2 regions of the Variovorax ureilyticus genome follow, and region 1 is predicted to be linked to the other one. Evidence: predicted binding sites of a transcription regulator. Region 1 holds the regulator's gene; the other holds the start of a gene.
The links. Region 1 encodes NrdR, which represses ribonucleotide reductase genes. Its sites were predicted from a motif close to CACNANATNTNGTG; they were not measured.

Region 1 (14,497 bases):
ACGACGCGGCCCTGGCAGGCTACCTGAATGCCGGGCCCTACCAGCCGACGGGCAGGGTGGACGATCTGGGGGCCGACCGCATCGCCTACTTGCGTGGCGATCGCACGAAGGAAACGCGCCACGCCGGGGGCGTCTTCAGGACGCGCAGTTCGGTCATGGGGGACATCGTCAACTCGACACCCTTGCTGGTCGGTCCCGCGGACAGCCGGGAGAACGATGCACAGGCGGTGTACGTCGACGCCAACGACGGCATGCTGCACGCGTTCGGCGCCGATAGCGGCACCGAGCTGTTCGCCTACGTGCCCCGATCCCTGCACGCCAAGCTCGGCGCGTACACGTCCCCGAACTACGTACACCAATCCTTTGTGGACGGCAGCCCCGTCGCGGGTGAGGTGCAGTTGGCGAATGGCTCGACCAAGACCGTGCTGGTTTCGGGCATGGGCGCGGGGGCGCGCGGCGTGTTCGCCCTGAACGTGACTGAACCGAGAGAGTTCTCCGCGAACGACGTGATCTGGGAATTCAACGGCGACGACGACTCCGACATGGGCCATGTCATGCAGGCTCCGCGCATCATGAAGTTCCATGCCGCGGCGGCCGCGAAAGGCCAGCCGGCCACCTTCGCGGTGGTTGCCTCCGGCTTCAACAATGGCAACGCGGGTAAGGCAGCCGCATTGTTTTTGCTCTCCCTGGACAAGGCCGTCCACGAGCCATGGCAACTTGACAGGAACTACTACAAGATCGTGCTGCCCGAGCCGCTCGACAAGTCGATCGTGAATGCGCTGGGGCCCGTGACTGACTACAGCATTGCCGACAACGCAACGCGCCGGCTGTACGCCGGAGACACGCAAGGCAACCTGTGGCGATTCGACTTCGCGAAAGGTCCGCCAGGGCGACAGGGCGCCTTGGCTTTCAACCGAACACCGTTGATGGTCGCGCAGGACTCGCAAGGCAGCCGTCAACCCATCACGACTGCGCCGCTTGTCGGTGTAGGTCCCCAGGGCGGCGCGATCGTCCTGTTCGGCACCGGCAAGCTTGTCGAAGTCGGCGACCTGAGCACTCGTCGCGCGCAAACGCTCTATGGCGTGCATGACGACGACACGATCATTCCCGATTCCCAGGCGCGGAGGCAACTGGAGCCGCGGCGCATGACACCCGATGAGAGCGGGAAGTTCACCGTCTCCGGCGACACGTTCGCCTATGGAAGCCACGACGGCAAGTCATCGCGGCGCCGTGGCTGGTTCTTCGATTTGCCCGATGCAACGACTCGAGGCGAGCGACTGGTCTCGCAAATGGTGCTCCGCGATGGCTACCTGCTGTTCAACACGCTCATCCCTGATGCCGACGCCAGCAGTGCGGATGGCGGCGGAGGCCACAGCTGCGCCGTGAATGCAATGACCGGCTTGTCGTCGGACAGTACCTGCATCCCTTCGACGGTCGGACCGCTCGGTTCACCGCTCGTGATCGAGGAGGGGGACGCTGCCTTCGTGTCGACGGACGCGTTCGGTCGCCGGATCTACAGGAAGAAGCTGTCCGTCATCAACTTCGGGGCCGGAGCGGGTGCGGGGTCCGGCACCTCGATCGAGAGCCCTCTGGATCGCGGAACGGTGTCGCTGGTGGGCGGGCGGCTCAACTGGCGTCAAGTCGTCAACTTCAAGGGGGCCAGGCCATGAAGAGCGGGACCCGTTCGGCCGCGCGGCAGGGACTCGCCCGTGGTTTCACGCTGCTCGAACTCATGATCGCGTTGGCGGTGGTTGCCATCCTTGCGTCCATCGCCTATTCGGCCTACACGGAGTCGGTTCGAAAGGGCTGGCGCGCGGAAGCGCGTGCTGCGCTCATCCGCGAGATGCAGCAGCAGGAGCGCTTCTACACCCAGCGTGCGAAGTACAAGACCGACAAGGCGTTCGCGGCGACCGCGGGCGTCAATGCGCCAAGCAGCAAGTACGACATCGCCGTGGCTGCATGCGAAGGACGCAACGACCCTGCGCAATGCATCCGCTTGACCGCCATCCTGAGGTCCGGACTCTCCGATTCCGCAGCCGGAAGCATCTGGATCGAAAGTTCAGGCCTCAAGGGCTGCAGCGGTTCGGACGCCAGCAGGTGCTGGCAATGAGCAGCGCACGTCTGTCGTCCCGCAAGGGGCGTGGCTTCACGCTCATCGAAATGATGGTGGTGGTTGCACTCGCCGCGATCCTGGGGGCGGTGGCGGTGCCCGGTTTTCGTGATCTGCTGGTCAACCAGAGGCTGGCGGCGACCACCAGTGACTTCGTCGCCTCTTTGGGCCTGACGCGCGCCGAAGCGATCAGGCATTCGCAGTTGGTGACCTTGCTTCCGAGGAACCAGGATTGGTCCAACGGCTGGGAGGTGGCGACCACGGATTTCGATGGCAATCGGGTCCTGTTGCGCGCGTTCGAAGCGCTGCGACCGGGCATCGCAGTGGATCCCCGCAACGGCGACGGCTTCAACAAGTTCGTCAGCTACGACGCGAGTGGCTTCTCCAAGACCAAAAGCGGCGCCTTTGGTGCGGGCTGCCTGACGTTCGTGGCGGAGACCGGCAGGCGAAGTTCCGTTGTGATTTCTGCTTCCGGTCGGCCCAGGGTCTGCGATCCTGACAAGAAAGGCGATTGCGCCGGTGCTTGCGGCACCTGATCGCACAGTCGCGCCTCAGATATCGCGCAACAATTGCCTGAACTCGTCCACGTCCTCGAAGCTGCGGTAGACCGAAGCAAAGCGCACGTAGGCCACCTTGTCGAGCTTCTTGAGTTCCCGCATCACGAGTTCGCCCACCTTGGTGGACTCGATCTCGCGCAGGCCGCTCGAAAGGAGCTTCTGTTCGATGCGCAGCAGCGCGGTGTCGATCTGTTCGATGCTGACCGGCCGCTTGCGCAGCGCCAGCATCATCGACGCGCGAACCTTGGCGGGCGTGAAATCGGCGCGGCTGCCGTCCTTCTTGACCACGACCGGGAAGTTGACGTCGGGCCGTTCATAGGTGGTGAAGCGCTTGTCGCAGGCGCCGCACTGCCGCCGGCGCCGGACGAAGTCGCCGTCCTCCGAAACGCGGGTCTCGACGACCTGCGTTTCGAGGTGGCCGCAAAAGGGGCACTTCATGCCGACCCGCTGCTTGAAACCGGCACAGCCGAATCCAGGGCGCCTGCGGAACCGGCTCCGCTGGGCCGCTGGGTGCGCCCCCTTGAGGGGGAGCGCCGAAGGCGCTCGGGGGTGATCAAAGGTAGACCGGGAAACGGCTGGTCAGCGCGTTCACCTTGGCGCGAATGGCCTCGATGTTGGCTGCGTTGCGCGGGTTGTCGAGCACGTCGGCGATCAGGTTGGCGGTGAGACGGGCTTCTTCTTCCTTGAAGCCGCGCGTCGTCATCGCGGGGGTGCCGATGCGCACGCCGCTGGTCACCATCGGCTTTTCCGGATCGTTCGGGATGGCATTCTTGTTGATCGTCATGTGGGCGTCGCCCAGCACGGCTTCGGCTTCCTTCCCGGTGATGCCCTTGGCGCGCAGGTCGACCAGCATCACGTGGCTCTCGGTGCGGCCGCTCACGATGCGCAGGCCGCGCTGGGTGAGGGTCTCGGCGACGACCTGCGCGTTCTTGACCACCTGTTGCTGGTAGGCCTTGAACTCGGGCGACAGCGCTTCCTTGAACGCCACGGCCTTGGCGGCGATCACGTGCATCAGCGGACCACCCTGCAGGCCCGGGAAGATCGCGCTGTTGATCGCCTTCTCGTGCTGCGACTTCATGAGGATGATGCCGCCGCGCGGGCCGCGCAGGCTCTTGTGCGTGGTGGAGGTGACCACGTCCGCGTGGGGAACCGGGTTGGGATACACGCCCGCGGCCACGAGGCCCGCGTAGTGCGCGATGTCCACCATGAAGATCGCGCCGACGTCCTTCGCGACCTTGGCGAAGCGCTCGAAATCGATGCGCAGCGAATAGGCCGAGGCGCCTGCGATGATGAGCTTGGGCATGTGCTCGTGCGCCTTGCGCTCCATCGCGTCGTAGTCGATCTCTTCCTTGGCGTCGAGGCCGTAGCTCACGACGTTGAACCACTTGCCGCTCATGTTCAGCGGCATGCCGTGGGTCAGGTGGCCGCCTTCGGCGAGGCTCATGCCCATGATGGTGTCGCCGGGCTTGAGAAAGGCGAGCATCACGGCCTCGTTGGCCGACGCGCCGCAATGCGGCTGCACGTTCGCGGCATCGGCGCCGAAGAGCTGCTTGACGCGGTCGATGGCCAGCTGTTCGGCGATGTCGACGTTTTCGCAGCCGCCGTAGTAGCGCTTGCCGGGGTAGCCCTCGGCGTACTTGTTGGTGAGTTGCGAGCCCTGCGCGGCCATGACGGCCGGCGAAGCGTAATTCTCGCTCGCGATGAGCTCGATGTGGTGTTCCTGGCGGGCGTTCTCGGCCTGGATGGCGGCCCAGATTTCAGGATCGGTCTGTTCGACCAGGTTGTCGCGGTGGTACATGGCAGTCCTTCAAGACGATGGGCCTTGTTCTTCAACCAAACAAGGGCTGCCCAGGCGAACGGCTGAACGCCTGCTCAAGACAGCAGGCGGCACGCTTCCCAGTGGTAGTCCACGTCAGCGCAGCGCACCTGAAAAGATGCAGCGCCTATCGCCAGTCGCGTGCTCGCCGAGTGTAGCTGACCGCGGGAGCCGACGGTTCGAAAAAGGTGTTAATCCCCGACCATCGCGACGCGTTCCGAAGCGGCTTCCTGCTGCTTGGCGGGCGCGGGGTTCACGACCGGCACCGGATTCTGGCGCGGTGCGGCTGATGGCGTATTGACCGCCGGGGGGCGTCCGGCGACGACCTGGCGCAGGCGCTCGTGCTCGGCGAGGACCTTGGAGGCGTAGCCGCCGTCGTCCGTCAGATTGGCCGCACCGACGTAGAAACGCAGCCCGCCTTCGAGCGAACCGGCACGTGCGATGCACTCCTGCAGAACCTTGACGCCGACCCGCATGTTGGTGACTGGGTCGAAAGCGGTCAGGGTGCCGCCGGCGCTCTCGTACTTTTCGCCGTGGACGCGCGTCATGACCTGCATGAGGCCCTGGGCGCCGACTTGGCTCTGGGCGAATGGGTTGAAGCTGGACTCCACCGCCATGATCGCCAGGATCAGCGTCGGGTCGAGCTTGGTGCGCTTGCCGAGGTCGAAGGCTTCCGAAACCAGGACCGCCAGCGGTTCGGCGGCGACGCGGTATTTCTTGCTCAGCCAGTAGGCGACGGCAGCCTGCTGCTTCGGCAGCTCGTGGGGGCTGGCCGCGGTGGTGCGCTCGATGGCGGTCGGCTCGAGTTCGAACTCGGCGGCGGCGGCCACCGGCTGCGGCTTGCGGGACTGGAGCCAGCCCATCAGTTGCTCTTCGCCCGATTGGCGCAGGTCCGGCCTGGCAGCCAGTGCGAGCGCCGCGAAGACGATCGCCAGCCCGACAAGGGCGAAGCCGTTGTGCGTGATTTCAAAGAAGCCGTCGACCACGTCGGACATGAACGTCCGTAGCCCTCGGGCTGTGGCATCAAGCGCCTGCTTCATCGCGTTTCCTTTCTATGCGGAACCTTGTTCGCTAACGCCACGAGGGCGAACGAGAACGCAGCAGCGCCTGGATTGGTACGGATCAGGTCCGCGCGAAGGAGGGGGGGAGCGCGGCCGCCTGATCAAGCCGATTGCATATCGGCAGCGGATTGGGGGATGAGTCCGGACGATTTGGCGATCCGGGTTGGCGGCATTCTAGGAGCGGCTAAATACCCGGTCAAGAATAAGACATGGAGTCGTTATTCTAATTTTGGTTGTAAAAAATGTGAGGATTAGTGCGCGAATCGGCCGCGCCGAACCGATTGAAAAGCTCATTTGGAAATCTTTCCGCTACAGGCCTAGGCTATAGATGCCTCGACTTTGTAGGCGCTTCACCAAGGTCCGGTAACCCAAGGAGCAATCCGGCGGTTCAGCGACTGCGGCCCGACGGTGGCAATCTCTTGCTGCCAGCCTGACCGGAACAGATCAACTTCCGGTCGCGCGAAAAGATGGCATGGGCGTTGCGTCCGCCATCGAGCCCGGTGGCATGACTTCGGTCCCGCCACCGGGCTTTCTCGTTTCTGGGAAGGCGGAGTCGTTTGGGGCACACTCCCGGGCGATGAAAGCAGGTGAGTTGAAACAGAACAAATGGGTTCGGCGCGGGGTGGTCGCGCTGCTGGTCCTCCTGGCCGTGTGGGCGCTCGCATGGATCGCGGTGCCGCCCATCGCCAAGGGGCAGATCCAGCGCATCGCGAGCGAAAAGCTGGGCCGCGAGGTCACCGTCGGCAAGATCGACTTCAAGCCCTGGACGCTCGAGCTCACGGTGCGCGACCTGCGTATCGCCACCGCCGATGGCAAGCAGGCGCAGGTGGCGGTCAATCGCATCTATGTCGATGCGGAGCTGCAATCGATCCTGCGCCTTGCGCCGGTGGTGGACGCGGTGTCGATCGATTCGCCGGCCATCCTGCTCACGCATTTGAGCGACGGCAAGTACGACATCGACGACATCCTGGCCAAGCTCGCGCCCGCGCCGGATGCGCCCAAGAGCGAGCCGCCGCGCTTCGCGATCTACAACATCGGCATTTCGAACGGCTCGTTCACTTTCGACGACCAGACGGTCCAGCGCCGGCATGAGTTGCGCGACCTGACGCTGGCGGTGCCGTTCCTGAGCAATCTGGCCTCCAAGCGGGACATCACGACCGAGCCGAAGCTGGCGTTCGTGCTCAACGGCAGCAAGTTCGACTCGGCCGCGTCGTCGACGCCTTTCGCCGAGAGCCACAAGACCGACGCCCAGATCAAGTTCGAGGGGCTCGATCTCGTGCCTTACCTGGGCTATGTCCCCGGCGGGCTTCCCGTGTCGCTGCGGGCGGGCAAGCTCGATGCCGACCTCCGGATCGATTTCGCGCAGGCCGCTGCGCCGACGCTGAAAATCACCGGCACTGTCGCGGCGAACGGCATCAAGGTGGCGGATGGCAGGGGCAAGGACCTGCTCGGGTTCGAGTCGCTCAAGGTGGCCTTGACAGACGTGCGGCCGCTGGAGCGGATCGTGCACTTGAGCGAGGTGGCGCTGGCCGCGCCGCAATTGGTCGTGGCGCGCGACGAGGCCGGCAAGTTGAATCTGCTGGCGACCGATCCAGCGACCGGCGCCAAGGAAAAGGTGGCGACCGTTCCGGCGCCTGAAGCCCACGGCGACGGCGCGCCCAGGCCAGCCGAGCCGCCGGGGTGGCACCTCCAGGTGGACAAGGTCGCGCTCACCGGCGGCCATGTCGGATGGCGCGACCAGACCACGAAGCCGGCCGCGGAAATCGACGCCAAGGATCTGGCCGTCGAGGTGAATGCGGTGGCCTGGCCGATGGAAAAACCGGCGACCTTCAACGGGTCGACGTCCGTTGCCGGCGCGACCATCAAGTTCGAAGGCCACGCGACGGACAAGGAAGCGAAGGTGCAGACGGAAGTCGGCGCACTGCCGCTGTCACTGGCGGCGCCGTACCTCGCGCAGAGCCTCGAGCCCACCCTGGACGGCAAGCTCAGCGGCCAGGTCGAGGTGGCGTGGGCCAAGCCCGACCTGAAGTTCAAGGCGAGCCGCGTGATCGCCGAGGATCTCGCGCTCACGCAAGAGAAGACGGCGCTCGCCAGCGTCGGCCGGTTCGAGTTGCAGAACGCCGAAGTCGATATGACCAGGCACACGCTGGCCATCGGCTCCTTCGCGGCCGCGAACCCAAAGGTGCGCGTGGAGCGCGACAAGGAGAAGCGCTGGATGTTCGATCGCTGGCTCAAGGTGCCCGCCGGGGGCAACGGCGGCGAGGCCGGTGCGAAGGAGGCCAAGGTCGCCGCGCCGAAAGACCGCGAGGCATCCGAGGCGCCATCGCCGGCGGCGAACACGAAGCCGTGGGAGCTTTCCATCGCCTCGGTCGCGGTCGACGACGGCGCGCTCTCCTATGCCGACAACGCCAGCGACACGCCGGTCGCGTTCGAGATCAGCTCGCTGAAGGTCAACGCGCAGAAGATCGCGCCGAACACCGCCACCGTCTCGCCGCTCAAGGTCTCGGGCCGCATCGCGGCAGGGCGCGCCGAGCCGGGCCGCTTCGAATACGACGGCAACCTGGCGCTCAAACCGATCGCCGCCGAGGGCAAGTTGACCCTTGCGTCGCTGCCGGCGCACGCCTTCAAGGCCTACTACGCCGACGCGCTCAACATCGACATCCGGCGCGCCTTCGCGAGCTACCGGGGGACCGTCAAATATGCGTCGACCCCGGCCGGCATGAGCGTGCGGCTTGCCGGCGACACCGCCGTCGACGACTTCCGCGCCAATAGCGTGATCCTCACGCAGGCGCAGGGGCAGGCGAGTTCGGGCAACAGGCAACTGCTGAGCTGGAAGACGCTGGGGTTGCGCGGGGTGCAGGTGAACATGGTGCCCGGCGCGCCGCTGAACCTCGACGTCCGCGAAACGACGCTCACCGATTTCTTCGCCCGGATCATCATCGACCCGACCGGCAAGCTGAATCTGCTGTACCTGGTCAAGCAGCCTGGGCAACCGGGAACCCCGGATGCCTCGGCGCCGGCGCCCGAGGTCACGACCAAGCGAAGCCTGGGAGGAACCACCACGACGACGAACACCCGCCGCGCGGCCCGCTCGCGCGGCCAGGCGGAAGCGGCACCTGCGGAACTGATGGTGGGTGGCGCTTCGCAGGCGCCGGCAGCCGCGGCGGCCGCGCCTGCGCCCGCTGCGCCGCCGAACCCGATGGCGCCGGTCATCAACTTCGGCCCGATGGCGCTGGTCAACGGTCGAATCGATTTCTCCGACACCTTCATCAAGCCGAATTACTCGGCGGACCTGACCGAACTGACGGGCCGGCTGAGCGCGTTCTCTTCCAAGCCGGTGGGCGACAAGCCGGCGCTGGCGGACCTGGAATTGCGCGGCAAGGCCCAGCAGACCGCGTCGCTCGAAATCACCGGGCGACTCAATCCGCTGGTCAAGCCGCTCGAACTCGACATCACGGCGAAGATGCGCGAGCTCGACCTGCCGCCGCTGTCGCCGTATTCGGTCCGGTTCGCCGGCCACGGGATCGAACGCGGCAAGCTCAGCATGGACGTCAACTACAAGATCGCGCCGGACGGTTCGCTCACCGCGTCCAACCGCCTGATCCTGAACCAGCTCCAGTTCGGCGAGCAGGTGGAGGGCGCGCCTGCGAGCCTTCCGGTTCGGCTCGCGGTGGCGCTGCTGGCGGATCGCAATGGTGTGATCGACGTGGACCTGCCGCTTCGGGGGTCGATCAACGATCCCGAGTTCAGCATCGGGCCACTGATTCTCAAGGCCATCGTGAACCTGATCGCGAAGGCCGCGACCGCACCGTTCGCGCTGCTGACGGGCGGCGGCGGGGGCGGCGAGTCCAGCGCCATCGTTTTCGCGCCAGGCAGCGCCGAACTCTCCGCGGAAGCCAAGCAGAGCCTCGACAAGGTTGCGAAGGCCATCATCGACCGGCCGGGGCTGCAGATGACCGTCGTCGGAACCGCCAGCCTCGAGCAGGAGCGCGACGGCTACCAGCGCCAGCGCGTGCGGCAGCTCGCGCAGGCCGAGAAGCGGCGCGCAGCGGTGCGGGCGGGCCAGAACGCGGCGGACGTCGACACGCTCAGCGATTCCGAATACCCCGACCTCCTGGCTGCGGCCTACAAGCGTTCGGACGTCACCAAGCCTCGCAACATGGTGGGACTCGCCAAGGACCTGCCGCAGCAGGACATGGAGAACCTGCTGGCGGCCAGCATCGCCGTCGACGAGGAGTCGATGCGCCAGCTGGCGGTGGCTCGCGGCGTCGCGGTGCGCGACTACCTGCTCGAGCAGAAAGTGCCGAGCGAGCGCCTTTTCCTCGGCGCGGTGCGCACCAGGGCCGAAGGCGACAATTGGAAACCCAGTGCCGAGCTGAAACTCGCGACCCGTTGAACCGGGCGGCGACAAGTCGGTGAAAATGCAGCGGTGCGCCGGCAAATTGCCGGCGCCTTCGCTTTTCTTCTACAGATAACGATTCTTCGCGCAGTGACTTCAACTTCTTCCAAGCCTCACGACATCCAGTCCCTCGACACGCTGACCGGCGGCGCTTTCACCGCGCCGACCTCGGGCGAGCGTGCGCAGCGCATCCGTGATTGGCTCGCGGGCAATCCGTCATCCGAGCAGATGCAGGACGTCTTCAAGGAACTGAGCGGCCGCGACAAGGGCGCCGCCCGGCTGCTGCGCGAGAAGCTCGACGAACTCAAGCGCGCGAAGGGTCAGGAGGCGATCGCCGCCGAATGGACTCAGAAGGCCCAGGCGCTGCTCGCCCAGCCCAAGCTCAACATTGCCGATGCGCTCGCCTGGCAGCGCGATGCCGCGAAGGCCGGCGCGCCCCTTTCGCGCGAGCCGCTGGCCGGCATCAAGACCCAACTGGCCGAGCGGGTCAAAGGCATCGAGGACCTGCAGCACCGGGCTCAGGTGCATCGCGAGGCCGCGGTACTGCTCGCCCAGCGCTTCGAGGTGCTGTCGACCAAGAGCTGGCGCGACGCGCAGGCGGCCGAGGAGGCCTTGCGCAGCGATGTCGCGCACTGGCAGCAGCAGGCGGCCGAGATCGTTGCCGACGGCAACTGGAGCAGCCTGGACGCGAAGTTCGCACCGCAGCTCGAGTCGTCCAAGGCACAGCTTCTGGTCGTCTCCGATGCATTCCACGGCGCTCTGGCGCAGGCGCAGGCTGCGGCCACCGATCTCGCCGCGCCGCTGCCGCCGGTGCCGGTATGGGCCGACGAACTGCGCGTTGCGCGCGGTGGCGTGCCCGAGGCGGCCGCGCCGGCTCCCGTGAAACCCGCTGCGCCCAAGGTCGATCCTGAAAAGCGCGCCGCGGCACATGGCGCGGTCGAGGCCGCGCTCCTCAAGCTGGAGCAGGAAACCGCGCAGGGACATGGCAAGGCAAGCGCCGGTGCGGCTGCCGCACTGCGGGCAGTGCTCAAGGAGCATGGTCGGTTGGTCGATGCAGCGCTCGAAGCCCGCGTGCATGCCGCGCTCGTCGCGGCGGGCGAACTCGAAGGCTGGCAGCGCTGGAGCGCCGACAAGGTTCGCGAAGAGCTCGTCGCCAAGGCCGAAGGCCTGCTCAAGCGCCCCGAGGGTCAGGCGCTGGGTGGCCGGAAGATGCAGGAAACCCTGCGCGCCCTGCGCGAGCAGTGGAAGCAATCCGATCAGGGCGGGGTGCCGAACCATGCGCTGTGGAAGCGCTTCGACGAGGCCTGCAACGAGGCCCACAAGGTGGTCGAAGCCTGGCTCGAAAAGGTGCGCGCGGATGCCGCGGAACACCGGGCACATCGTCTCGCGTTGATCGAGGAAGTGAAGGCCTGGGCGGCCGAGCACGCGAACGGATCGGATTTGAAGGCCATCAATCGCGCGCTGCATCAGTTCGCGGATCGCTGGCGCGATGCGGGTCACGTCGGCGAGAAGGTGTTCGCCGAATTGCAGTCGCAGTGGTCCGAGGCTTTTGGCGCCGCGCGTGCGCCGTTCGAAGCCCAGCAGAAGGCGAGCATCGAGCGCCGCCAGGCCATGATTGCGGAAGCGGCCGAACTCGGTGCGGCGCCCATGCTGCGCATCGATGCGGTCAAGTCGCTTCAGCAGCGCTGGCAGGCCGAGGCGCAGTCGGTGCCGCTCGATCGCCGGCAGGAACAGAAGCTGTGGGACGCATTCCGCGCGCCTATCGACGAAGCCTTCAACCGCAAGACCGCCGAGCGCGAAAAGGCGTCGGCGGCCATGAGTGCGCATGATCGCAGCGTCCTCGATGCGTCGAAGGCGCTCGAAGCCGCCAGCGGCACGGGCGACGCACAGAAGATCCGCGCAGCGATCGCGCAACTGGAGGCCGCGATGCGCAACCAGGCGTCCGCCGAGGCAGCGCCGGCGGCAGCTTCCGCCGACGGCCCGTCCGTCGGTGCGACCGAAGTCGTGGCTCCGGGGCAGGCGGCTGCCGAGTTCAGCGAAAGCGCGGAGCAGTCGCCCTCGCCGGAAGATGCGGAGGCACAGCCCGCACCCTCGCAGGTCGACGCCCCTGCGGCATCGGCCGATCTGGTGGCACCGGCCGATGGCGCCGATCCGTCGGCGCGCAGCGATGCCGAGGCGACGCCTGCCCCCGCGCCGGCCAAGCCCGCGCCGAAGCCGGTGATTGCCGTGCGCGGCGACGACCGCCCCGGCAACAAGAAGTCCGAACCCGCGCTCGCTGCGCGTGGCGGTCGATTTGGTGATCGCCGCGACAGCCGTGGTGCACCGGGTGGACGACCGGGTGACCGTGCGCCTCGCGGCGGCGAACGTGGCGCGCCCGCGGGCGGGCGCTTCGGCGATCGGCCGCCGCGCGAAGATCGCGGTCCGCGGCTGGGTGATGCCGCGTTCCGCGCGCAGCGTGACGCGTTCGAGCGTGCGGACCTTGCACTGCGCAAGCTGGCGGCGCAAGCCCACGGGGAGGCGCTCACCCAGGTGCTCGGCGCATGGGAGAAGCGCGATGCGTCTCAGCTTCCGAGCGCGCAGGAACTCGGGCGCGCCGTGACGCCGGCCGTCCGCAACGCGTGGTCGCAAGCGCTGGTGGCGACGCCTTCCGCGCCGGCCGGCGATGCGGCGGAAGCCCTGTTGCGGCTCGAAATGGCGGCGGAAGTGCCGACGCCGGCCGAGCAGCTCGAAGCCCGTCGCGCGCTGCAACTCAAGCTGCTCACGCGTCGTGGCGATCCGGCGCCCACGCAGACCTGGGGGCAGGATGCGGGCAAGGTGTTGGCCGCGCCGCACGATGCAGCGTCGGCACGCCGGCTGCAGAACGCGCTCAAGGCCTTGCTGCGCAAGTGAGCGCCGCGCCGGCCCGGACTATCGTTTGTCGGGCGGCGTGAAGAACTCGTCGAAGAGCAGGGCGAGTTCCGCGAACTCGCTGCGCAGCCTCTCGCGGTTCACGAAATACGCTTCACAGGCCACGGCGAAGAACTCGCCGGTCGATTGCGCGCCGTAGGCGTCGAGCCACGGTTCCTCGCCGCCGAAGCGTTCGACGACGATTGTTCTTTCGCGGAAGCTGTCGTAGGCCGGCTGCAGGACCGCGAGCCACGCGGCCCGCGCGTCTCGCGAATTCGACGTGCCGCGAAAGCTCCGAGGCAGCGGCGGGCAGCCATCGGCCGCGCCGCCGCGCATGTCGATCTTGTGGGCAAATTCGTGGATGACGACGTTGTAGCCCTCGTCGCGCGTGGCGCCGCTGGCGAGGACGTCCTGCCAGCTCAGCATCACCGGGCCGCGGTCCATGGCCTCGCCAGCGACGACCTCCTCATACTCGTGCACGACGCCCGTCGCGTCGACCGTCGTGCGCTGCGCGACCGCTTCGGACGGGTGCACGACCACGCCGACGAAATCGTCATACCAGTCCAGTCCGCCCTTGAGGTGCAAGACCGGCAGGACGGCTTGCGCGGCGATCGCCAGTGCGACCTCGTCGGAGATAACGAAGCCGTGCGCGCCGTAAAAGCGCTTGTCGCGCAGGAATTCGGCCGCGAGTTCGCGCAGACGGTCGATGTCGGCCCGCGGGCGCTCGGCCAGAAAGCGGTAGCGGGCCAGCGTGGCCTGCCAGGCCTCGTCGGGAATGCGGGGCGCCGGGCGTAGCCGGCGCAGCCAGGCGAACATCAGCGCAGATCGACGCGCTGAGCGCCGGCGGCGGAAATGCAGAGCAATTGCGCGCGGGGCGGATGCGCCGCCGCATCCCAATCGCTCAGCACGATGCGTTCGAGGCCATCGCCCAGGTCATGTTTCCTGGGCTTGTGCGTATGGCCGTGGACCAGCGTAGCGGCATGGGCGCGATGCAGCCAGTCGCGCGCGGCGCCAGCATCGACATCGGCCCAGACCATGCCGGGACTTTGCTTGCGATCCTCGCTCTGGGCGCGGACCGAGCGGGCAAGGGCGCGGCGCTCCTCCATCGGGCGGGCGAGTACGGCGGCTTTCCACTCCGGCGTGCGCACCTGGGCGCGAAAGCGCAGGTATTCGACGTCGTCAAGACACAGGAGATCGCCATGACTCAGCAGCCAGCGCTTCTCGTGCAGGACGAGCACCGTCGGATCGTCGATCAGCGTCATGCCGCACTGGGTAGCGAAGGCGGGGCCGAGCAGGAAATCCCGGTTGCCGTGCATGAAGAAGACGGGGCGCCGCGCCGTGGCGGTGCGTAGCACCTCGGCGCATTGGGCCTCGAAGCCCGGGAGCGTGGCCGCGTCGTCGCCGATCCAGACTTCGAACAGGTCGCCGAGGATGAAGATCGCGTCGGCGGGCGAGGTTTCGAGATAGCCGCGCCAGGCGCCGAAAGTGGCCTGGTCCGCGGCCTGAAGATGGAGGTCGGAGATGAGATCGACCGTGCGCCAGCTTGTGGGCGCGACGATCTCTGCAAACGCCTCCATTGTCGGCTTCAGGCCTTGACGACGGCCTTCTCGATCACGACGTCCTCGAGCGGCACGTCGTCATGGAAGCCCTTGCGGCCCGTCTTGACTG
Region 2 (14,497 bases), on a different contig from region 1:
GCGTCGGTGCTGTCGGCGCAGGATTTCTTCGAGGGGTGCAGCGTGATCGGCGTGGTGGACGTGCCCGAGCAGGATTGGGTGCGGCTCACCCAGTCGCAGTTCGCGCCTGTCGAAATCACACCCGAGTTCTGGATCGTTCCGACCTGGCACGAACCGCCCGCGCAGGCGCGGCAGGTCATCCGTCTGGATCCGGGTCTGGCGTTCGGAACGGGAACGCATCCGACCACGCGCATGTGCCTGCGCTGGACCGCGTCACGCGGGGATCTCGCCGGACAGCGTGTGCTCGACTACGGATGCGGTTCCGGCATCCTGGCGATCGGCGCTGCGAAGTTCGGCGCAAGGGACATCGATGCAGTCGACATCGATGAGGCCGCAGTCGAGTCGACGCGGCTCAATGCCGACGCGAACGGCGTGCGCCTGAATGCCGGATTGCCGGATGCTGCAAGCGGCCGTTACGACGTCGTGCTGGCGAACATCCTTGCGACGCCGCTCAAGGTGCTCGCGCCTCTGCTGTGCGGCTATGTGGCGCAGGGCGGTTCGCTGGTGCTGGCCGGCATCCTCGAGCGGCAGGCCGATGAGCTGAAGCAGGCCTACGCACCTTATGCGTCGCTCGAAGTCTCGGACAGCGAGGACGGCTGGATCCTGATGACGGCCCGGCTCTAGCGGGCTCTGGCCTCGTCGTGCCTCACGCGGGCGCGACCCTACAATCTGCGCCTCATGAGTCTGGTCACCCGCTGCCCTGCGTGCGCCACCCCTTTCAAGGTGGTCAGGGACCAGCTTCGCATCTCCGACGGATGGGTGCGATGCGGGCGCTGCAGCCAGGTCTTCGACGCGACCGTGGATCTTCAGGATGCCACCGGTTTCCATGTGGAAACCCCCGTGCCGCCGCTTGCGTCCGAGCTCGACGTGCCGATGCGGGATGAGGTTGTCGAGACGATTCCCGGCGACATGGCGGCCCCCGGTGATCCTGCACCCGTCGAGCCGCCCGCGGAGGCGCAGCAGTGGGGCGGCGAGCCCGCCTTGGCCGATGCCGAAACGGATTTCTTCGACGATCTGCAAGAGGCGCTGACTGCAGTCCAGGCGCTTCCAGCGCCCGCGTCGGTGCCGGCGGCCCCGCTGGCGGCGGATGACGATGATGCGGATCGGGCCCACACGCCGGCTGGCGAGATGGTTCCCGACGTGGCGTGGCCCGCCGCGGACATGCTGTCGCTCGGAGACGAAGGACGCGCTGCGGTGCGTCCGCCAGTGCCGCCTCCGTTGTCCTTTCCCGATCTCGATCTTTCGCTGGCTTCTTCATCCCTTCCCGCAACGGTGGTTCCCGCGACTGCATCGGCGGAGGATGCGACCAATACCCGGTTCATGCCGGACGATGGGAGCAATGTCCAACTGCAGAAGGCGCTGCGCCGCGCGCGCGCCAAGTCCGCAAAGATCGCGAAGGCCAAGGCCCGCGAGCAGAAGGCCGCGCCTGTCGAGACTGCGCCCGTGGTGCTGTCCGCCAGCGAGCCCGAACCTTCCACCGAGCCGATGGTTGCCGAAATGCCGGCATTCTTCGGCACCGACGCAGCCAAGGGCTTTTGGCAGCGTCCCGCAGTGCGAAGCGCGATGGGGTTGCTCGCTGTACTCGGCGTCGTCCTCCTGCTGGGGCAGATGGCCTACCAGGAACGCGACCTGATCGTCGCGCGGCAGCCATCGCTGCGTCCCGCGCTGCAGTCCATGTGCAAGGTACTGGGTTGCGAGGTTTCCGCACTTCGACAGATCAACGACATCAAGGTCGATGGTGCATCGTTCGCGCGCGAGAAGAACGACGATGGCTACCGATTCAGCTTCACGCTTCGGAACGCGGCGGAGGTGCCGCTCGCGATGCCTGCCGTCGAGCTGTCGCTGCTCGACACGCAGGAGCGCGCCGTCGTGAGGCGCGTGCTCATGCCTGCAGAGTTCGGCGCGCCGAATGTCCTGCCGGCGCGTTCGGAGCGATCGGCTTCGCTTTCGCTCAGGTTCACCGGCCCCGAAGCTGCGCTCATGCCGCCCGTAGCCGGCTTTCGTGTGGAGACGCTCTATCCTTGAGCGCTCCACGCCCTCTTCCATTCATTCGACAACTCCATCAGACGGTTCACCCATGGCAGCAGTGATTTGCGGTTCGCTCGCGTTCGACACGATCATGACCTTCGAAGGCCGGTTCGCCGACCAGATTCTTCCCGACCAGCTGCACATCCTCAATGTGTCGTTCCTGGTCCCTGGCCTGCGCCGTGATTTCGGCGGTTGCGCGGGCAACATCGCCTACAGCCTGAACGCGCTGGGCGGCCATGCGCTGCCCATGGCCACTGTCGGCAGTGACGGCGATGCCTACGTGGAGCGGCTGCGTTCGTTGGGCATCAGCACCGAGTTCGTTCGCCAGGTCGACGAGACCTTCACCGCGCAGGCGATGATCATGAACGACCGCGACAACAACCAGATCACGGCGTTCCACCCGGGCGCGATGCAGCAGGCGCACATCACGCGCATCGCAGCGCGCGAGGACATCCGCATCGGCATCATCGCGCCCGACGGCCGCGATGCGATGCTGCAGCATGCCGAACAGTTCAAGGCCGCGGGCATCCCGTTCGTGTTCGATCCAGGCCAGGGTCTGCCGATGTTCGACGGCAAGGAGCTGGCGCACTTCGTCGATCTCGCGAGCTGGGTGGTGGTCAACGACTACGAAGGCAAGATGCTGTCGCAGCGAACCGGCTGGAGCCTGGGAGAGATCTCCGAGCGCGTGCGCGGCCTGGTGGTGACGCTGGCCGCCGAAGGCTGCGAGGTCTGGACACAGGGCGAGCGCGAACATGTTCCGGCTGTAACGCCGGCCGCGGTGGTCGAGCCGACGGGCTGCGGCGATGCGTGGCGCGGCGCATTGCTTTACGGGCTGGAAAAGGAATGGCCGCTTGCGCGCTGCGCCGCACTCGGCAATCAATTGGGCGCACTCAAAATTGCCCAGCGCGGTCCGCAGAATTACACGGTGGATCGCACGGCGCTTGGCCTTTAATTCGGCCAGGAACAAAAAAAGCCCGGTGCGTGAGCACCGGGCTTTTTCTTTGACAGCGATTGAAGACTCAGGGCTTGCTGGCCGTCGGGAACGGCCATGCTGCCTGGGGATTCAGCGTCGTCTGGGCGGAAGGAGCAGCAGCAGCGGCGGGGGCAGCGGCAGCAGCCTTCGCGGGGGCCTTGGCCTTCTTGGCAGCAGGCTTTTTCGCTGCTTTCTTGGCGGCAGGCTTCTTGGCTGCAGCCTTTTTCGCAGGGGCCTTCTTGGCGGCGGCCTTCTTGGCAGGCGCCTTCTTGGCTGCTACCTTCTTGGCAGCGGCCTTCTTCGCCGGGGCCTTCTTGGCCGCTACCTTCTTGGCAGGAGCCTTCTTTGCCGGGGCCTTCTTGGCCGCTACCTTCTTGGCAGGAGCCTTCTTCGCCGGCGCCTTCTTGGCCGCTACCTTCTTGGCAGGGGCCTTCTTCGCCGGAGCCTTCTTGGCCGCTACCTTCTTGGCAGGAGCCTTCTTCGCAGGAGCCTTCTTCGCAGCGGCCTTCTTGGCCGGCGCTTTCTTTGCAGTTGCCATTTCTATTTCTCCTTGATCAAGTTGAAAAAATCAACCTCTTGAAGCACTCCACGCATGTTGGACATCGCGGAGCGATCCATGGTGTTGGGGCCTGCCCCAACACCATGAACACCGACGCCCTACCGATGCCGCACTCTTTGGTGCAGTCTGTCGGCAAGGGCAAGTTCTGAACTCACTTTGTTCTTGTCGAAAATCAATCCCAGGAGAGCGCACCACCCGACTGATACTCGATCACACGGGTTTCGAAGAAATTACGCTCCTTCTTCAGGTCAATCATCTCGCTCATCCATGGGAAGGGATTTTCTTCATTCGGGAAGAGCGTTTCGAGGCCGATCTGCTGCGCGCGCCGGTTGGCGATGTAGCGGAGATAGCCCTTGAACATGGAGGCGTTCATGCCGAGCACGCCGCGCGGCATGGTGTCTTCGGCATATCGGTATTCGAGCTCGACGGCCTTCAGGAAGAGGGCCTTGATCTCCGCCTTGAACTCCGCGGTCCAGAGGTGCGGGTTCTCGAGCTTGAGTTGGTTGATCAGGTCGATGCCGAAATTGCAGTGCATCGATTCGTCGCGCAGGATGTACTGGTACTGCTCGGCGGCGCCGGTCATCTTGTTCTGGCGGCCGAGCGCAAGGATCTGCGTGAAGCCGACGTAGAAGAAGAGACCTTCCATCAGGCAGGCGAAGACGATCAGCGACTTGAGCAGCTTCTGGTCGTTCTCGGGCGTCCCGGTGTGGAAGTTCGGGTCGCTGATGGCGTCGATGAACGGGATCAGGAACTGGTCCTTCTCGCGGATCGACGAGACCTCGTTGTAGGCGTTGAAGATCTCGCTCTCATCGAGCCCGAGCGATTCGACGATGTACTGGTAGGCGTGTGTGTGGATCGCTTCTTCGAAGGCCTGACGCAACAGGAACTGGCGGCACTCGGGCGCCGTGATGTGGCGGTAGGTGCCCAGCACGATGTTGTTGGCGGCCAGCGAATCGGCGGTCACGAAGAAGCCGAGGTTGCGCTTGACGATGCGGCGTTCGTCTTCGGAGAGGCCGTTCGGGTCCTTCCAGAGCGCGATGTCGCGCGTCATGTTCACTTCCTGCGGCATCCAGTGGTTGGCGCAGGTGGCGAGGTACTTTTCCCAAGCCCACTTGTACTTGAACGGCACCAGCTGATTGACGTCGGTCTGGCCGTTGATGATGCGCTTGTCGGCTGCCTTGACGCGGCGGCCCGCGGGCAAGGCCGACGCGGTGGTCTGCGTCGCACGCGCTGCAGCAGCGTCAGCGTATGCATGCGCGACAGGTGCGACGGAAGAAACTTGGGGAGCAATTTGCGAAGTCGGAAACTCCGACGAGCGGCCGACTTGCGTGCCGCTGTTCGATGGGTGCCGCAATCCTTGTTGAAGATTCGTTGGCAAGGAGGGCTTGACTTCTTCGTCCCAGGTCAACATAGAAAAATCCAGTGCTCAAATTATGTGAGCAACGATGTGAGTTGCAAAGCGCTCGTACACATCGTGCTCCAATTATGTTGTCGTTATGTTGTTCGCATGCATCGCAATTTGTCAGGCAATGCCGCGAACCACGCCAACTTCATGCCGACATCACTGGCACGCTTCGCAGGTCGGATCGTCGACGCCGCAGAACGCGATGTCGGTTGCGGGGATCGCATTCATCTGCGCTTGCGCTGCCAGAGCCGCTGCTTCGAGTGCGCTCATGCCGGACGATGCATCGCCGCCCGATGACACTGCGTTGAGTCGACCCGATTGAACCGTCGACTTCTCTGCATGCGTCGCGCTCTGCGTGCGCAGGTAGTAGGTGGTCTTCAGGCCGCGCAGCCATGCGAGCTTGTAGGTGTCGTCCAACTTCTTGCCCGAAGCGCCGGCCATGTAGATGTTCAGCGACTGCGCCTGGTCGATCCACTTCTGGCGACGTGCCGCGGCTTCGACGAGCCAGGTGGTCTCGATCTCGAACGCGGTGGCGTAGAGCGCCTTGATGTCCTGCGGCACACGGTCGATCGGGCGCAGCGAGCCGTCGAAGTGCTTCAGGTCCATCACCATGACGTCGTCCCACAGGCCCAGGCGCTTGAGGTCGCGCACCAGGTAGTGGTTGATGACCGTGAACTCGCCGGAGAGGTTCGACTTGACCGAGAGGTTGCCGAAGCAGGGCTCGATCGAGGCGTCCACGCCGATGATGTTGGAGATGGTCGCGGTCGGTGCGATGGCCACGCAGTTGGAGTTGCGCATGCCGTCGGCCTTGATCTTCTGGCGCAGCTCGTTCCAGTCGAGCGTGGACGAGCGGTCCAGCTCGACGTAGCCGCCGCGCGCCTTTTCGAGCAGGTCGAGCGTGTCCAGCGGCAGCACGCCCTTGTCCCACAGCGAGCCCTTGTAGCTCGAGTACTTGCCGCGCTCGCGCGCCAGCTCGGTCGAGGCCCAGTAGGCGTAGTAGCAGATCGCTTCCATCGATTCGTCGGCGAACTGCACCGCTTCCTGCGAGGCGTAGGGGATGCGCAGTTCGTACAGCGCGTCCTGGAAGCCCATCAGGCCCAGGCCGACCGGGCGGTGGCGCAGGTTCGAGTCGCGCGCCTTCTTGACTGCGTAGTAGTTGATGTCGATCACGTTGTCGAGCATGCGCATCGCCGTGGAGACGGTGCGCTTGAGCTTTTCCTGATCGACCTTGCCGTCCTTCAGGTGCTGCAGCAGATTGACCGAGCCGAGGTTGCAGACCGCGGTTTCGGTGTCGCTAGTGTTCAGCGTGATCTCGGTGCAGAGATTCGACGAGTGAACCACGCCGGCGTGCTGTTGGGGCGAGCGCACGTTGCAGGCGTCCTTGAACGTGATCCACGGATGCCCGGTTTCGAACAGCATCGTGAGCATCTTGCGCCAGAGGTCGGTCGCGGGCAGGGTGCGGCTCGGCTTGAGGTCGCCGCGCGCGGCCTTCTCTTCATAGGCGACATAGGCCGCTTCGAACTCGGCGCCGAACTTGTCGTGCAGGTCGGGCACGCTCGACGGCGAGAACAGCGTCCAGTTGCCCTTTTCCATCACGCGGCGCATGAACAGGTCGGGAATCCAGTTCGCCGTGTTCATGTCGTGCGTGCGGCGGCGGTCGTCGCCGGTGTTCTTGCGCAGCTCGAGGAATTCCTCGATGTCGAGGTGCCAGCTTTCGAGGTAGGTGCAGACCGCGCCCTTGCGCTTGCCGCCCTGGTTGACCGCGACGGCGGTGTCGTTCACCACCTTCAGGAAGGGCACCACGCCCTGCGATTCGCCGTTGGTGCCCTTGATGTGGCTGCCCAGGGCGCGCACGCGCGTCCAGTCGTTGCCCAGGCCGCCTGCGAACTTGGACAGCAGGGCGTTTTCCTTGATCGATTCGTAGATGCCGTCGAGGTCGTCCGGCACGGTGGTCAGGTAGCAGCTCGACAGCTGCGAACGCAGCGTGCCGCTGTTGAAGAGGGTCGGCGTGCTCGACATGAAGTCGAAGGACGACAGCACTTCGTAGAACTCGATCGCGCGGGCCTCGCGGTCGATTTCGTTGAGCGACAGGCCCATCGCGACGCGCATGAAGAAGGCCTGCGGCAGCTCGATGCGGGTCTTGCGCACGTGCAGGAAGTAGCGGTCGTACAGGGTCTGCAGGCCGAGGTAGTCGAACTGGTTGTCGCGTTCGGGCTTCAGTGCGGCACCCAGGCGCGCCAGGTCGAACTGCAGCAGCTTCTCGTCGAGCAGCTCGTTGTCGACGCCCTTCTTGATGAACTGCGGGAAATAGTCGGCGTAGGCCTGTGCGCGCTCGGCGGGCGGCACTTCGCGGCCGATGATCTCCTTGAAGATCGTGTGCAGCAGCAGGCGCGCGGTGGCGAAGGTGTAGTCGGGGTCCTTCTCGATCAGCGTGCGGGCAGCGAGGATCGACGCCTTGTAGACCTCGTCGAGCGGCACGCCGTCATAGAGGTTGCGCATCGTCTCGGCCACGATGGGCTCGGCGGTGATGCTGGCGCCCAGGCCGGCGCAGGCCGATTCGATCAGGCCCTTGAGTTCGTTGATGTCGAGCGCGACGCGTTCGCCGCGGTCGAGCACATGCAGCGTCGGGGTCGCCGGCACTTCCTGCTCGCCCTGCTTGGTGCGCTCCTGCGCGCGGCGCTCGCGGTACAGGACGTAGGCGCGGGCGATCTCGTGGTGACCGCCGCGCATCAGGCCGAGTTCGACCTGATCCTGCACGTCCTCGATGTGGAAGGTGCCGCCGCCCGGACGCGAACGCATCAGCGCGCGCATGACGTTCTGCGTCAGCGTGTCGACGGTCTCGCGCACGCTGGCCGAGGCGGCACCCTGGGTGCCGTGCACGGCCAGGAAGGCCTTCATCATCGCGACGGCGATCTTGTTCGGCTCGAAAGGAACCACTGCGCCGTTGCGGCGAATGATCTGGTAGTGGGCGAGTGCGTTGCTGGCGGGCGAGCCGGCAACGTCACGGTTTTGCGCTGTCGAGGGTACGGCGCGAGCGGTGGAAGGGGTGTTCAGGGCAGTTTGCATTCGATCCTCTTTTGGCAAATTCTTGTGGACGGCGGAGCCGCTCTGGCCTTTGTTTCCGGCTGTAAATGCCAGGCAGGGGCACACTATATCTAGGGTCCAAGGGGTCTACAACCCACTAGATATAGTGTTTTACAGAAACAACAACCATTGTGAAATTTGCTATTTGGGGGGTCAGCGGGCGGCGAGGCCGCTTCCCCGTTGGGTCAAGGTAGCGTGGCCCCCGATCCATGGGCGTCTGCGGCGGATTTGGGCCTGAAAAGCGCATGGTTGCTGCGAGTGCGACTTGCCGATAGCGGATTTTCCGCGGCGCAGCATGCGCACATCGCCGCGGACTGGCCGATTGAAAAAATCTTCAGGGATCGAGCGTGGCGGGCGGGAACATCGACCGGTCCCAGCCCAGCTGCTCACGCAGGAGGCGCCAGTCGAAACCCGGCCCCGGATCCTGCTTGCGGCCCGGCGCGATGTGCTCGTGGCCCGCGATGAAGGCGGTCGGGTAGGCTTGGGCGATGGCGGGGCACAGGCTCGCCAAGGTCTCGTACTGCGCGCTTTCGAAGGTCTCGCCCTCGAGTCCCTCGAGCTCGACGCCGATCGAGTCGTCGTTGCAGTTCGAGCGGCCGCGCCATGAGGAGGCGCCCGCATGCCAGGCCCGGTCGTCGCAGCTGACGAACTGCCACAGCTCGCCATTTCGCCGCACATAGAAGTGCGCCGAGACCTCCAGGCCGCGGATCTTCTCGAAATAAGGATGCGCATCCCAGTCGAGACGATTCGTGAAGAGCGCCTGCACCTCCTCGCCTCCGTACTGGCCTGGCGGCAAGCTGATCGAGTGCACGACGATCAGGTCGATCCGTGCGCCCGGCGGTCTCGGCCCGAAGTTGGGCGACGGCAAGGGCCGCGCGAAGCGATACCAGCCGGAACGCCAGAGCCCGTCGGTCGGCTCATTCATCGCTGCCGAAGCCGTTGGCGTCGTCGCCGTGGGGCGTCGTGATGCCGAGACGCGCGATGCGATAGCGGATCTGGCGCAGGCTCAGGCCGAGCCGGGCGGCGGCGGCAGTGCGATTGAAGCCGGTCTCCTGCAGCGCGCGCACGAGGATCTGTCGTTCCTGCTCGTCGAGGTAGGTCTGCAGGTCGGGCGGTACCGTGGCGGGTGCGCGCGCAGGTGCGGCCGGCGCGACCTGCGCGGCTGGAGGCGCGGCAGCCGGCGGCGGTTCGAGGGTGCGTTCGAGCGGCGCCGGCGCGGTGGTCGTGCCCATGAGGTCCACATGGAGCACGTCGCCTTCGCTGAGTGCCACCGCACGGTGCAGAAGGTTTTCGAGTTCGCGGACGTTGCCGTGCAGCGGATGCGCGGCCAACTGCAGAAGTACCTCGGCCGACAGCGTCGGGGCCGGCATGCCGGCGTCGCGTGCGATGCGCCCGAGCAGTGCATGGCAGAGCGCCGGCAGGTCCTCGCGCCGATCGCGCAGCGCCGGCACCGCGATCTCGATCACGTTGAGGCGATAGAAGAGATCCTGCCGGAAGCGTCCGGCCTGCACCTCCGCGTGCAGGTCCTTGTGGGTCGCGCTCACGATGCGGACGTCCACCGCGTCTTCCTGCGTCGACCCGATCGGCCGAACGCTGCGCTCCTGGATCGCGCGCAGCAGCTTGGACTGCATCGCCAGCGGCAGATCGCCGATCTCGTCGAGAAAGAGCGTGCCGCCGCGCGCCGCCTGGAAATAGCCGTCGCGGTCCTGCGCGGAGCCGGTATAGGAGCCCTTGCGCGCGCCGAAGAATTCGGCTTCGAGCAGGTTTTCGGGAATCGCACCGCAATTGACTGCCACGAAAGGACCGTCGCTGCGCTGGCTGCAGGCATGCACCGCGCGCGCCACCAGTTCCTTGCCGGTGCCGGATTCGCCGCGCACCAGCACCGGTGCCATGCCGCGCGCCACCTTGGCGATGCGCGCCTTCACGAGCCGCATCGGTTCGGACTCGCCGACCAGCCGCTCGAGCGCCGCCGCGCCGCTGCCGCCGATGGCAGGCGCCGACTTGCCGGCCTCCTCCGTGGGTTCGATCGTCTCCGCGGAGCGCGTCGGCCGGTTGGGTGCCGCGACCTGCGCCGGTGCCTGCACGGCCGATGCCACCACCGAACGGAACTGCTTCAGGTCGACCGGCTTGGTGAGGTAGTCGAATGCACCGGCCTTGAGCGCTTCCACCGCGTTCTCCGCCGAGCCGTAGGCGGTCATGACCACGCAGCGCTCGCTGCGCTGGTCTTGCTGGATGCGCTGAAGAATCTGCATGCCGAGGCCATCGGGCAACCGCATGTCGGTGATCACTGCATCGAAGCGGCCGGCATCGAGGTGCTCGCAGGCTTCCGATACGCTCCCCGCGGCTTCGACCCGGTAGCCCTCGCGCAGCAGCGTCAGCTCGTAGAGCGTGCGCAGGTCGGGCTCGTCGTCGACCACGAGGATCTGCGCGGGTCGCGATGCGTTGGGGTTGGGGGTGCTCACGGCCCTATTGTGTCAGCCGGCTTTCGGCGGGCGCAAATGCGACGAAGAACTCGTTGCCCTCGGCGCCCCCTGGCGAGAGGGCCCTGCGCTCGTAGCCGATCGTGGCGCCGTGGCGCTCGCACAACTCGCGGCAGAGGAAGAGCCCGAGCCCGCTGGAGCGGCTCTCCGAGGAGAAGAAGGGTTCGAACAGATGGCGCTGCACCGCCGGTTCGAGGGGCGCGCCGTCGCTCCAGACCTGCAGGCTCGCGCGGCCCGCGGGGCTGACCCGGGTACCGACCTGGATCGAGCCTTCGCGATCGCCGGCGTAGCGCGCCGCGTTGTCGAGCAGGTTCACGAGGATGCGGCGCAGGTGCTCGACATCGAAGCGCACGTCGCATCCCGGCGCATCGAGGGAGAGCAGGACGCCCTGCTGCTTCGAGTGCAGCACCCACTCCTCCGCGAGCGTGCGCACTGTCGAATCGAGGCTCACCTGCTCGTCCAGCGGCAGCACGCGCTGCTGACGGGCGCGCGCCACGTCGAGCACATCGTCGACGATGCGCGCCAGCCGCTGCGCGTTCTGCTGGACCATCGTGGTGAGCTGGCGATGCGCCGGGTCGACGAGGTCCTCGCCCAGGAGTGCGCTCGCTTGCGTGATCGCTGCGAGCGGATTGCGGATCTCGTGGGCGACCGCGGCCGACATCCGCCCCATGGCCGCCAGCTTTTCGGTGCGGATGCGCGCTTCGAGCTCGCGCAGATCCTGCAGGAAGATCACGCAGAGGCTTTCGGTACGCATGTCCCTGGACTGGGTGAGCCGCGTGCGGACGCGGACTTCGCGCGGCGTGCCTTGCGACTGTGCGATCGGAATCTCGCGGGCCTGGGATGATCGCCGCGCAAAGGTCTGGCGGGCCAGGGCTGCCAGCGGAACCCATGCCGGATGGGCACTCAACGCGAAGGGCAGCGGAATCCGGGCCAGGCCCTGGCCGAGGATGGCATCCGCGGCGGGATTGGCGGCGTGGACCTGTCCCTCTGCGTCGACTACCAGCACGCCCTCGCTGAGCGTCTCGATCACGAGGTCGTTGAGTAGCGCATGCATCTGCGCGGCGCTGCGGCTGCGCTGCGCCAGCGCTTCCTCGCGCGTCAGCCGTCGCGCGAGTTCGTGCGCAAGCAGTGCCACCACGAAGAGACCGGTGCCCGACAGTGCAGCCTGCACGATGCGCGGCGAGGTGTCCGAAGGCTGCTCCACCCAGTACCAGGCGGCGTGGCCGAGCAGCAGCAAAGTGGCCGCAGCCGTGGTGCCGAGGCCGACGGCGCTCGTGCCGAGCACGGCGCCCATGAGCACCGGCAGCGCGAAGAGCGGCGTGTAGTTGATGCCGCCCACCTGCATCACCTGGAGCGCCGTGTACGCGACGAGGTCGAGCCCGATGGTGTAGAGCCAGGCGCCGCCGAGGCCACGCATCGGCTTGAACGGGGCATAGCGGGCGGCGACCAGGACGGCCACCACATAGGCCGACGAAAGCGCGATCGCCGGCAGGTTCGCCGGCTGGGCCCCGATCGCCAGCCCGATGCCCTGCAGCAGCAGCAGCACTGCCGCGACGAAGCAGCGCGCCGCCATGAACCCGCGCCAGAGCCTCAGCTGGGCGGGGCTCTGGGTGCTGATGAATTTTTCGAGCGAGCTCCAGTCGGTCGCCGGGTCGCCGCGTGACCAGAGGTAGGAGGTCATCCCTGCGCTTCGGCGGCCTGGCGGTGGGCCGCGCTGCAATAGATCCGGCCGGCGCTGTCGCGCACTGCGTCCGTCGCCGGCAGGTGCAATCCGCAATGTGCGCAGCGGACCATCTCCTTCGGCGCGCCCACGGCGGGACGCGTCGGCTGGGGCGGCGGGCGCGAGCGCAACTCCTCCTGCCGGCCCTTGCGCCAGAACCAGATGGCGATGAAGACGACGGCCAGGACCAGGAGGTATTTCATGCAGGCGTGCGAGACAGGACGACCTCGAGGACGAAGCGCGATCCCACGTAGGCGAGCAGCAGCAATGCCGATCCCGCGTACAGAACGCGTCGGGCGGTGCGGCCGCGCCAGCCGAACCGCACGCGGCCGATCAGCAGCACGGCGAAGGTGGCCCAGGCGAGGATCGAGAACACGGTCTTGTGGTCCCACTTCCACGCGCGGACGGCGGCGCCGTAGAGTGTCTCGCTGAAGAAGATGCCAGCCAGCAGCGTGGCCGACAGCAGCACGAAGCCGGCGGCGACGAAGCGGAAAGTCAGCCTTTCCATCGTGAGCAGCGGCACGCCGCTTTGCGTTTCGGCCGCGAGGCGGATCTGCCGCTCGGCGCGGGTCATGAGCCAGGCATGGATCACCGCGGCGCCGAACAACCCGTACGAGGCGATGCCCAGCGCCAGGTGCAGTGGCAGCCAGGGCGAAGCTGCGACATGCAGCGGCGTTCCCGCAAAGAGCACCGCCAGTAGGACGGCGATCGCGCCCAGGGCGGCGAGCGCGCGCCGGATCTTGAGTTGCGGATACAGGCGGCTTTCGATGCCGTACACCGTGAGCACCAGCCACGCCGTCATGGAGATCGCCGGCGCCCAGCCGAAGCGCGGGCCGCCGCCGGTGAGGCCGTCGGCAAGAGTACAGCCGTGCAGCAGCCACGCCAGCGCCAGCATCCATTGGGTGGACGCCCGACTGAGCCAGGAGGACGCGGCGGCCGTGATGCCATAGGCGACGGCGGTGGCGATGCCCAGCGCCACGCCGAGTGGGGAGGGGATCGCTAAAATCATTGATCGAGTGTAAAGGCTCGCCCCCCAGCCTCGCCCACTTCGTGTGGCTCTGACACCCCCTGCCGGGGGCAACACCAGAGGCCCGGCCAAGCCGGTTCCTCGGTGTTCCCCCGCTTTTGCAACCAGGTCCTCTCATGGCGACTGCCCTTTCCGAAAAATTCTCCCGCCTCGTCAAGCATGTCAGCGGGCAGGCGCGCATCACCGAAGGCAACGTGCAGGACATGCTGCGCGAGGTGCGCATGGCGCTGCTCGAAGCCGACGTGGCGCTGCCGGTGGTGCGCGACTTCGTCGCCCGCGTCAAGGAAAAGGCGATGGGCCAGGAAGTGCTCGGTTCGCTCAAGCCCGGGCAGGCGCTGGTCGGCATCGTCAATCGCGAACTCGCCGCCACGATGGGCGAGGGCGTGGCAGACATCAATCTGGCCGCGCAGCCGCCGGCCGTGATCCTGATGGCCGGCCTGCAAGGCGCGGGCAAGACCACCACCACCGCCAAGCTCGCCAAGCACCTGATCGAGAAGCGCAAGAAGAAGGTGCTGACCGTGTCCGGCGACGTCTACCGTCCCGCCGCGATCGAGCAGCTCAAGACCGTGACGAAGCAGGCCGGCGCCGAATGGTTCCCGAGCACGCCGGACCAGAAGCCGCTCGACATCGCACGCGCGGCGCTCGACCATGCGCGCCGCCATTTCTTCGACGTGCTGCTGGTCGACACCGCCGGCCGGCTCGCGATCGACGAAGTGCTCATGCAGGAAATCAAGGAACTGCACGGCGCGCTGAACCCGGTCGAAACCCTGTTCGTGGTCGACGCGATGCAGGGCCAGGACGCGGTCAACACGGCCAAGGCTTTCAAGGACGCGCTGCCGCTGACCGGCATCATCCTGACCAAGACCGACGGCGATTCGCGCGGCGGCGCGGCGCTTTCGGTGCGGCAGGTCACCGGCGTGCCGATCAAGTTCGCGGGTGTCAGCGAGAAGATCGACGGGCTCGAAGTCTTCGACGCCGAGCGTCACGCCGGCCGCATCCTCGGCATGGGCGATATCGTCGCGCTGGTCGAGCAGGTCACGGCCGGCGTCGACGTGGCGGCGGCGCAGAAGCTAGCGGCCAAGGTCAAGAGCGGCGCGGGCTTCGATCTCAACGACTTCCTTTCGCAGCTCCAGCAGATGAAGCAGATGGGCGGGCTCTCCAGCATCATGGACAAGCTGCCGA

Region 2: the regulator NrdR is predicted to act here: its motif matches at 8,184-8,197, upstream of WKW77_RS21130 (ribonucleoside-diphosphate reductase subunit alpha).

Annotation. Positions count from the first base shown of each region.
Region 1 covers NZ_JBBKZU010000001.1:559,442-573,938, reverse strand. The annotation lists gene WKW77_RS02755 (pilus assembly protein) at 1-1,670, shown strand, start outside; gene WKW77_RS02750 (type IV pilin protein) at 1,667-2,110, shown strand; gene WKW77_RS02745 (GspH/FimT family pseudopilin) at 2,107-2,646, shown strand; gene nrdR (transcriptional regulator NrdR) at 2,662-3,105, opposite strand; gene glyA (serine hydroxymethyltransferase) at 3,221-4,465, opposite strand; ZMP/ZTP riboswitch at 4,507-4,634, opposite strand; gene WKW77_RS02730 (transglycosylase SLT domain-containing protein) at 4,675-5,523, opposite strand; gene WKW77_RS02725 (DUF748 domain-containing protein) at 6,122-9,940, shown strand; gene WKW77_RS02720 (DUF349 domain-containing protein) at 10,034-12,832, shown strand; gene WKW77_RS02715 (M90 family metallopeptidase) at 12,851-13,645, opposite strand; gene WKW77_RS02710 (UDP-2,3-diacylglucosamine diphosphatase) at 13,645-14,406, opposite strand; gene WKW77_RS02705 (peptidylprolyl isomerase) at 14,415-14,497, opposite strand, start outside.
Region 2 covers NZ_JBBKZU010000009.1:186,011-200,507, forward strand. The annotation lists gene prmA (50S ribosomal protein L11 methyltransferase) at 1-663, shown strand, start outside; gene WKW77_RS21110 (zinc-ribbon and DUF3426 domain-containing protein) at 718-2,064, shown strand; gene WKW77_RS21115 (carbohydrate kinase family protein) at 2,117-3,019, shown strand; gene WKW77_RS21120 (histone H1-like DNA-binding protein) at 3,087-3,578, opposite strand; gene WKW77_RS21125 (ribonucleotide-diphosphate reductase subunit beta) at 3,772-5,010, opposite strand; gene WKW77_RS21130 (ribonucleoside-diphosphate reductase subunit alpha) at 5,161-8,070, opposite strand; gene ampD (1,6-anhydro-N-acetylmuramyl-L-alanine amidase AmpD) at 8,423-9,013, opposite strand; gene WKW77_RS21140 (sigma-54-dependent transcriptional regulator) at 9,006-10,550, opposite strand; gene WKW77_RS21145 (sensor histidine kinase) at 10,555-12,249, opposite strand; gene WKW77_RS21150 (PP0621 family protein) at 12,246-12,491, opposite strand; gene WKW77_RS21155 (cytochrome C assembly family protein) at 12,488-13,297, opposite strand; gene ffh (signal recognition particle protein) at 13,432-14,497, shown strand, end outside.